Regions from separate parts of the Arthrobacter sp. M71 S08 genome, predicted to be linked through region 1. Evidence: predicted binding sites of a transcription regulator. Region 1 holds the regulator's gene; the other holds the start of a gene.
The links. Region 1 encodes HrcA, which represses chaperone genes, less so after heat shock. Its sites were predicted from a motif close to TTNGCACTCGNNNNNNNCGAGTGCNAA; they were not measured.

Region 1 (3,402 bases):
TATCGGCACGCCACCGCACAATGCTGCGATCCGCTTGCCAGGGCAGCACTGCGTCAACGCCGAGTTCGGTTGCCGCCTCGACCGCCAGTTCCGCGCGGTCCCCCTTCGCCAGCGCCTGCACCAGGACGATGCGGAATTCAGGAAGCGGATCGAAAGAGATCCTGTCGACCGTCATTACGACGGCAGCAGGTGTTGCATCGACGACGGTACAGCTCAGTCGATGTCCTCTACCGTCCACCACGTCGATTGTCTCGCCGGGCACCACACGCTTCACGGTCGCAGCGTGATGCGCTTCCCTACCTCGCAGCGTGATGCTGGCGCCCGCGACAGCGCCTTGAACGTCCTCGGGGTCGCCGAAGAAAGCCTGGTTGGTCATGGTCCGGGCTGCCGGTCAGAGATTTCCGAGGCGCTCACGCAACCGGGCGAAGACCCCTGATCCGCTGCTGGCCAGCTGACCTTCGGTGAACTGCTCGCCGCGCATTTCCGCCAGACGTCGAAGGAGCTCCTCCTGGGCGCTGTCGAGGTTGCGGGGAGTTTCGACGCTCAGGTGTACGAGGAGATCTCCCCTGCCATATCCGCGCAGATGCGTGACTCCAAGACCCTTGAGTGCGATGACTTCACCGGACTGGGTACCCGGCTTGATCATGAGTTCCTGGTCGCCGTCGAAGCTGGTCATGGTCACGGTGGTGCCAAGAGCTGCCGCGGTCATGGGCACGCTCAGAGTGGCGTGAAGATCGTCGCCCTCCCGCAGGAAGGTCGGGTCGCTGTTGACCCGGATCTCGACGTACAGGTCCCCCTGGGGACCGCCCGCAATGCCTGCCTCGCCCTGACCGGACAGCTGGATTCGCGTACCCGTCGATACACCGGCAGGCACCTTGATAGTCAGGCTGCGGCGGGATCGTATCCGGCCGTCCCCGTTGCACTCATTACAGGGGTGCGGGATCACGGTTCCGTACCCCTGGCAGGTGCCGCAGGTTGCGGTCGTCATAACCTGGCCCAGGATGGACCGGACCGCACGCTGGACCTGGCCGGATCCACCGCAGATATCGCAGGTTCTCGGTGACGTCCCGGGCTGGGTGCAGGATCCGTCACAGGTGGGGCATACTGCCGCGGAGTCCACCTCGATCTTCTTGTTGGAGCCGAACACCGCATCCTTCAGATCGATACGGACCGCGATGAGGGCATCCTGGCCGCGCTGGGTACGCGACGGCGGACCGCTGGGACCGCCTCCACCGAAGAAGGTCTCGAAGATGTCGTGGAAGGCGAAGCCGGGGCCGGCGTAGCCGCCGCCGAACCCGTTATCGGTGCCGTTTTCGTTTCCAGTGGTGTCATAGACACGCCGCTTCTGCGGATCCGAAAGCACCTCGTACGCGCGGGTAACCAGCTTGAACTCCTCAGCCGCTTCAGGGCCGACGTTGACGTCCGGGTGGAGTTTGCGGGCGAGTTTGCGGTACGCCTTCTTTATTTCTTCGCCGCTGGCATCGCGTGCAACGCCAAGGACATCGTAGTGATTACTCACTCCTGCACATCACTTCCTGTTATCTCACCGCGTAAGCGGCTGCTGTTCATGGGATCCGTCATCCGGTCACGATTCATCGAGGATGCGGGAAAGGTAACGGGCTACCGCCCTGACGGCAGCCATGGTGGTGGGGTAATCCATTCTGGTGGGTCCGAGAACCCCCACCTTCGCCAGCGCGTCCGGTCCGTATCCGGTGACAATCACGGACGCCTCTGCGAGACCGCCGTAAGGGTTTTCCCGGCCGATGCGGACCGAGACGCCAAGCGCGTCCTGCTCCATCTCCGAAAGCAGACGAAGCATGACTACCTGTTCTTCAAGCGCTTCCAGAACGGGGCCGATGGTGAGGGGAAAGTCTAGCGTCGAACGGGCAAGGTTGGCTGTGCCGGCCAACACAATGCGGTCCTCGCGGTTGGCGGCCGACAACTGTTCGAGACCATGTGCGAGTGCCTGGCCCAACGGCTGCAGCGCCGGGGGAAGCTCCGCAGCGCACGCGCCGAGTTCCTGCGGCACCGACGGCAGCCGCACGCCAGACACCTTCTCAAGGAAGCGCTGACGCAGCTCGGCAAGTGCAGTCTCGTTCGCGTCGGCGGGAACGGGGACCACCCGCTGCTGTACCGCACCGTTAGTGGAGATGAGCACCACGAGGACGCGGGCCGGTGCAAGCAGGACGAACTCGATGTGGCGGACGGACGCTGCACCCAGGTGCGGGTACTGCACCACGGCGACCTGGTTGGTGAGCTGCGCCAGCAATCGAACCGTGCGTTCCAGGACGTCGTCGAGATCTTCGGCGCCTTCCAGGAGCGCCCGGATGGCCCGCTTCTCCGGTGCCGACAGCGGCTTCACCTCGGCGATCCGGTCTACGAACAGGCGGTAACCCTTGTCTGTGGGGATACGGCCGGAACTGGTATGCGGGGCGGTAATAAGGCCTTCTTCTTCCAGAAGCGCCATGTCATTGCGGATAGTCGCCGAGGACACACCCAGCTTGTGGCGTTCAACCAGAGCCTTGGACCCCACCGGCTCACGGGAATGGACGTAATCCTCAACGATGGCTCGCAGCACTTCAAGCCGCCTGGGCTCACTCATGTTCACCTCCGATGTACTTCGCTGCCCGCTTCTTGAGTTAGCACTCAACACGCCTAAGTGCCAAGTCTAATACGTCTGAGGCGATTGTTAGCATTGGCTCTGCCTGCACCGACGGCAGGGATTTGCGGAAGCGAGAGAAGTCACATGTCGTATCACCAGTGGGGCGCACAGGATCTCTCCCAGCCCCGACGCGCCGTAATCGAAAAGATCGAGGCCCGCCCCGGCGTCGTTCTTGAAGACGTCCAAAGCGGGTTCGTGGGCGAGATTCTACGGACCGAGAAGTCGGGCGGGATGCACGTCATGATATTGGAGGACCGCCGCGGCAAGCGCCGCACGTTTCCGCTCGGCTTCGGTTTCCACTACGAGGGTTCACCGGTTGAGCTGGTTGCTGCGCTGAAGCACGCGGCGGTACCGCAACAACGGACTGCTTCAGGTTCCGTCCGTGTTGCGGGCCAGCGGGCGCGCACGGCACGGGCGAGCAGGATCTGGGTTGAAGGCCGCCACGACGCCGAACTCGTGGAGAAAGTATGGGGCGACGATCTGCGCGTCGAGGGCATCGTCGTCGAACCTTTGCACGGTGTCGATGATCTTGCGGGCGCGGTGCGTGACTTCGCACCATCCAGCGACCGCCGCCTGGGAATCCTAGTGGACCACCTTCTGCCGGGTACCAAGGAAGCCCGGATAGCGGCCCAAGCCATGAAGGTGCAGGGTGCTGCGCACAACGTGCTGATCGTAGGGCACCCCTACGTCGACGTCTGGCAGGCCGTGAAACCGAGGGCGCTCGGACTCGAGGCGTGGCC
Region 2 (3,402 bases), on a different contig from region 1:
TAGCTCAGCTTGTCCCCGGTGTCATACCGCCGGCCGCGGAAAACGACACCGTACACGCCGGAACCCTCGCCATCTGCCGCTGCCAGCGTCTGCAGTGCGTCGGTCAGCTGGATCTCGCCGCCGCGTCCCGGACCGGTCTCTTCCAGGACATCGAAGACCCGGGGATGCAGGACATAACGCCCGATGACCGCCAGGTTGGACGGGGCTTCCTCGGCGGACGGCTTTTCGACGAGCTTGTTGACGCGGACGTATTCCTCACCGTCGAGCGAGGAGATGTCTGCACAGCCGTACGCGCTGATCTGATCCGGATCAACCTCGATCAGGGCAATCACTGACCCGCCGGTTCTGGCCTGGACATCGATCATGGTCTCAAGCAGAACATCGCGCTCGTCGATCAGGTCATCGCCGAGCAGGACGGCGAATGGCTCAGAGCCGACATGGAGCTTTGCGCGCAGCACCGCGTGCCCGAGGCCCTTTGGGTCCCCCTGGCGGAGGTAGTGGATATCACCGAGTTCGGAGGCACGGCGCACGGACTCAAGCTTCTCGAAATCACCCTTCGCTTCGAGTGTTTGCTCGATGAACGGCACCCGGTCGAAGTGGTCCTCAAGCGACCTCTTGTTACGTCCGGTAATCATCAAAATGTCATTGATGCCGGCACCGACGGCTTCCTCGACCACATACTGAATGGCCGGCCGGTCCACAACCGGAAGCATTTCCTTCGGCATTGCCTTGGTGGCCGGCAGGAACCTGGTCCCCAGGCCGGCTGCGGGAATGACGGCCTTGTTAACTCTTGGTCGCTCAGTCATGCCACAACACTACAGAATCGGCTGCTATTTCGATGAAAGCGCTACGCCCCTCACGCCCTGTACAGTGCCACCATGGATCCCTGCGTGCAATCGTCGATGCCCTCAACGAGCCCTTCGTCGATCAAGGAAGACCTTCGCCGCACACTGCGGGATAGGCGTCGTGCCCTTCCCGATCATGACCGGCGGGCAGCTGCAGCAGCACTGCGCGACCAGGTGCTCGCCTGGCTGAGGGCTGCGCCTGCAAGCAAAACGGGGCCTATCGCGGCCTATCTCTCAGACGGTCCGGAGCCCGGCACCGGCCATCTGCTCCCTGCCCTCATCGAGGCGGGGTACGACGTCGTCGTACCGGTGTGTGAACCGCTCTACCAGCTGAGTTGGGTGCGCTGGGAGCCGGGTGTCGAGCTGGCGAAAAGCCCCAGGGCTCCCCTATGGGAGCCGGTTGGCGAACGAAAGCAATTCACGGCGCTGGTGCCGTTCCGACTGGTGCTGGTGCCCGGGCTGGCCATGGATGTGCTGGGGAACAGAATCGGCCAGGGTGGCGGATACTACGACCGGTTCCTCGCGCAGCTGGTTCTCGAACAGCCCGACGTCGAAAGGCTCGGCTATCTGTATGACGAGGAAATCCTTCCTGCCGGCGATGTCGAAACCACGCCTCTCGACATGCCGCTGCACGGCGCCTTCACGCCGTCCGGTCTGCACCGTGCGCCCGGCGATCATTCATCATAAGCGGCGGAAGCAGTGTAGAATTGGCACTCGGATGGGTCGAGTGCCAAATCCTGGGAAACCGGGACGACGAGACCGCCGACGAACAGCGTTCCCACAGGAGGATTGTCCATGCCGACATATGCTTACGCTTGCAGGGACTGCGGCCACGCCTTCGATGTCCAGCAGTCATTTTCGGATGACTCGCTGACGGTCTGCCCCGAATGTGAGGGCCTACTGCGCAAGAAGTTCAACAGCGTGGGTGTCGTCTTCAAAGGGTCCGGCTTCTACCGCACGGACTCCCGCTCGGCGTCGTCGTCAGTCGAGACCGGCAGCAGCTCGCCTGCGAAGCCCTCATCGAACCCGTCCGGCTCGGACGGCAAAGCCGCCTCGTCTTCGGCTGCGTCCTCCAGCGGAACGACGGCCCCTGCTGCTGCTTCGGCCTAACGCCGCACCCGCTCAAAAGCACCTTCCGTCCCGGAGGACCGGTTGTCCTGCACGACCGGTTCTCCGGGGGCGGTTTTTCCACATATGGCCATCTCCCACGATGCTGCCGTAGCCGGGTTCATATCGTTGGATCCATGAGTGAAGCGTCCAACGCTCCGAATCGCCTGCAGAGTCGGTTTCGAGCCTTTATCTTCCGGAAAAGGCGCCTTCTGGCCGCCGGTCTTTTATGCGCTGCAGCCGGAGTGGCCGTCGAGGCGCTCCTCCCACACGAGCCCATAACCGTGCGGGTAGTCGCTGCGTCTTCGGATCTGCCCGTGGGAGCGGTACTCACCGCCGATCACCTCGCCATCGTCGATCTTCCCGAGGCCGCTGTGCCCGAGCACTCGTTCGCGTCACCCGAGCTGGTGGCCGGACAGCAGCTGGCTACTCCCGTCTATGAGGGCGATGTCCTGGCTCAGAACTTTTTTGTGGGCGCCGGTCTTCTTGCCGGAAGCCCGGAGGGCACAGTAGCCGTTCCTCTCCGCCCGGCTGACGCATCCACGGTGCAGCTACTCTCGGCAGGGCAGCGCGTCGATGTGGTGCTCAGTACCGGCAACGGCTTTGAGGTTTCTGCGAAGAACACTGTGTTGGCCCGTGGACTACCGGTGCTGTGGACGTCGGAGCAGCCGGGTGCCGGACCGTTCGCGCCGGCGTCAGGAGCGGAAGGCGGCCTGGTGGTCGTAGCGGCGAGTCCCGACGAGGCGGCGGCACTGGCCGGCGCATCAAGCGCCGGCCAGGTTCACCTTGTACTCACTGCAGCAAGCAGCCAGGAGTGAACTGCTAGCTCCAGTGTGGAGGCTTCTGTTCCTTCAGCCACTCATCGTTGTCGCCATCCTGATCATTCCAGGACCGCGGGTCATCCTCAGCCGCACGCTGGGGAAGGACGTCGCCGTGCGGGGCCGTACTCGTGGTGGCCTCTGAGCTCGGCTGGGCTACTGCCGGGGCCTGCGCCTCAGCCGGCTCGGCAGTCTCGCCGGATGTGCCTTCAACCGCTTCATCAGCGGGGCGGTCATCCATCCGGTCTTCTTCATTCGGCCGGCTGTTCTCTGCTTCCGATCCCATCGTCTTCCCGTTTCCTGCAGGTGGCTCCTGTGCAGTCCGGCGCGGATTCGGCCGGTCAGTATGTTGAAGACCAAGATATCCCGATATGCGGTCGGCGCAGCCTTCCGGATCAGTGAATACTTCAATGGTCCACAGCGGCATGTAACGCCAGCCCATCCGTTCAAGGAGCTGCGGGCGCAACCTGCTCCGCTCCCTCACGGTCAGGCCGCGGTACCGATCCGAGCCGTCGGACTCAATGGCCACAGGCTGCAGAAAGGGCGTACTGCCGTCCGCGCCGGAACCGTCACCGGAGACGAAGGCCGCGACGATGTCCAGCACGCCGTCGTAATTGCTGTGCACGGTGGCA

Region 2: a site for HrcA is predicted at 1,553-1,579, ahead of AC5RTB_RS06495 (FmdB family zinc ribbon protein). Genes of this name have one in related genera too.

Annotation. Positions count from the first base shown of each region.
Region 1 covers NZ_JBNHEY010000008.1:65,096-68,497, forward strand. The annotation lists gene AC5RTB_RS14570 (16S rRNA (uracil(1498)-N(3))-methyltransferase) at 1-376, opposite strand, end outside; gene dnaJ (molecular chaperone DnaJ) at 392-1,519, opposite strand; gene hrcA (heat-inducible transcriptional repressor HrcA) at 1,586-2,602, opposite strand; gene AC5RTB_RS14585 (DUF3097 domain-containing protein) at 2,747-3,402, shown strand, end outside.
Region 2 covers NZ_JBNHEY010000002.1:547,132-550,533, reverse strand. The annotation lists gene galU (UTP--glucose-1-phosphate uridylyltransferase GalU) at 1-806, opposite strand, end outside; gene AC5RTB_RS06500 (5-formyltetrahydrofolate cyclo-ligase) at 879-1,532, shown strand; gene AC5RTB_RS06495 (FmdB family zinc ribbon protein) at 1,641-1,955, shown strand; gene cpaB (Flp pilus assembly protein CpaB) at 2,090-2,770, shown strand; gene AC5RTB_RS06485 (DUF4011 domain-containing protein) at 2,775-3,402, opposite strand, start outside.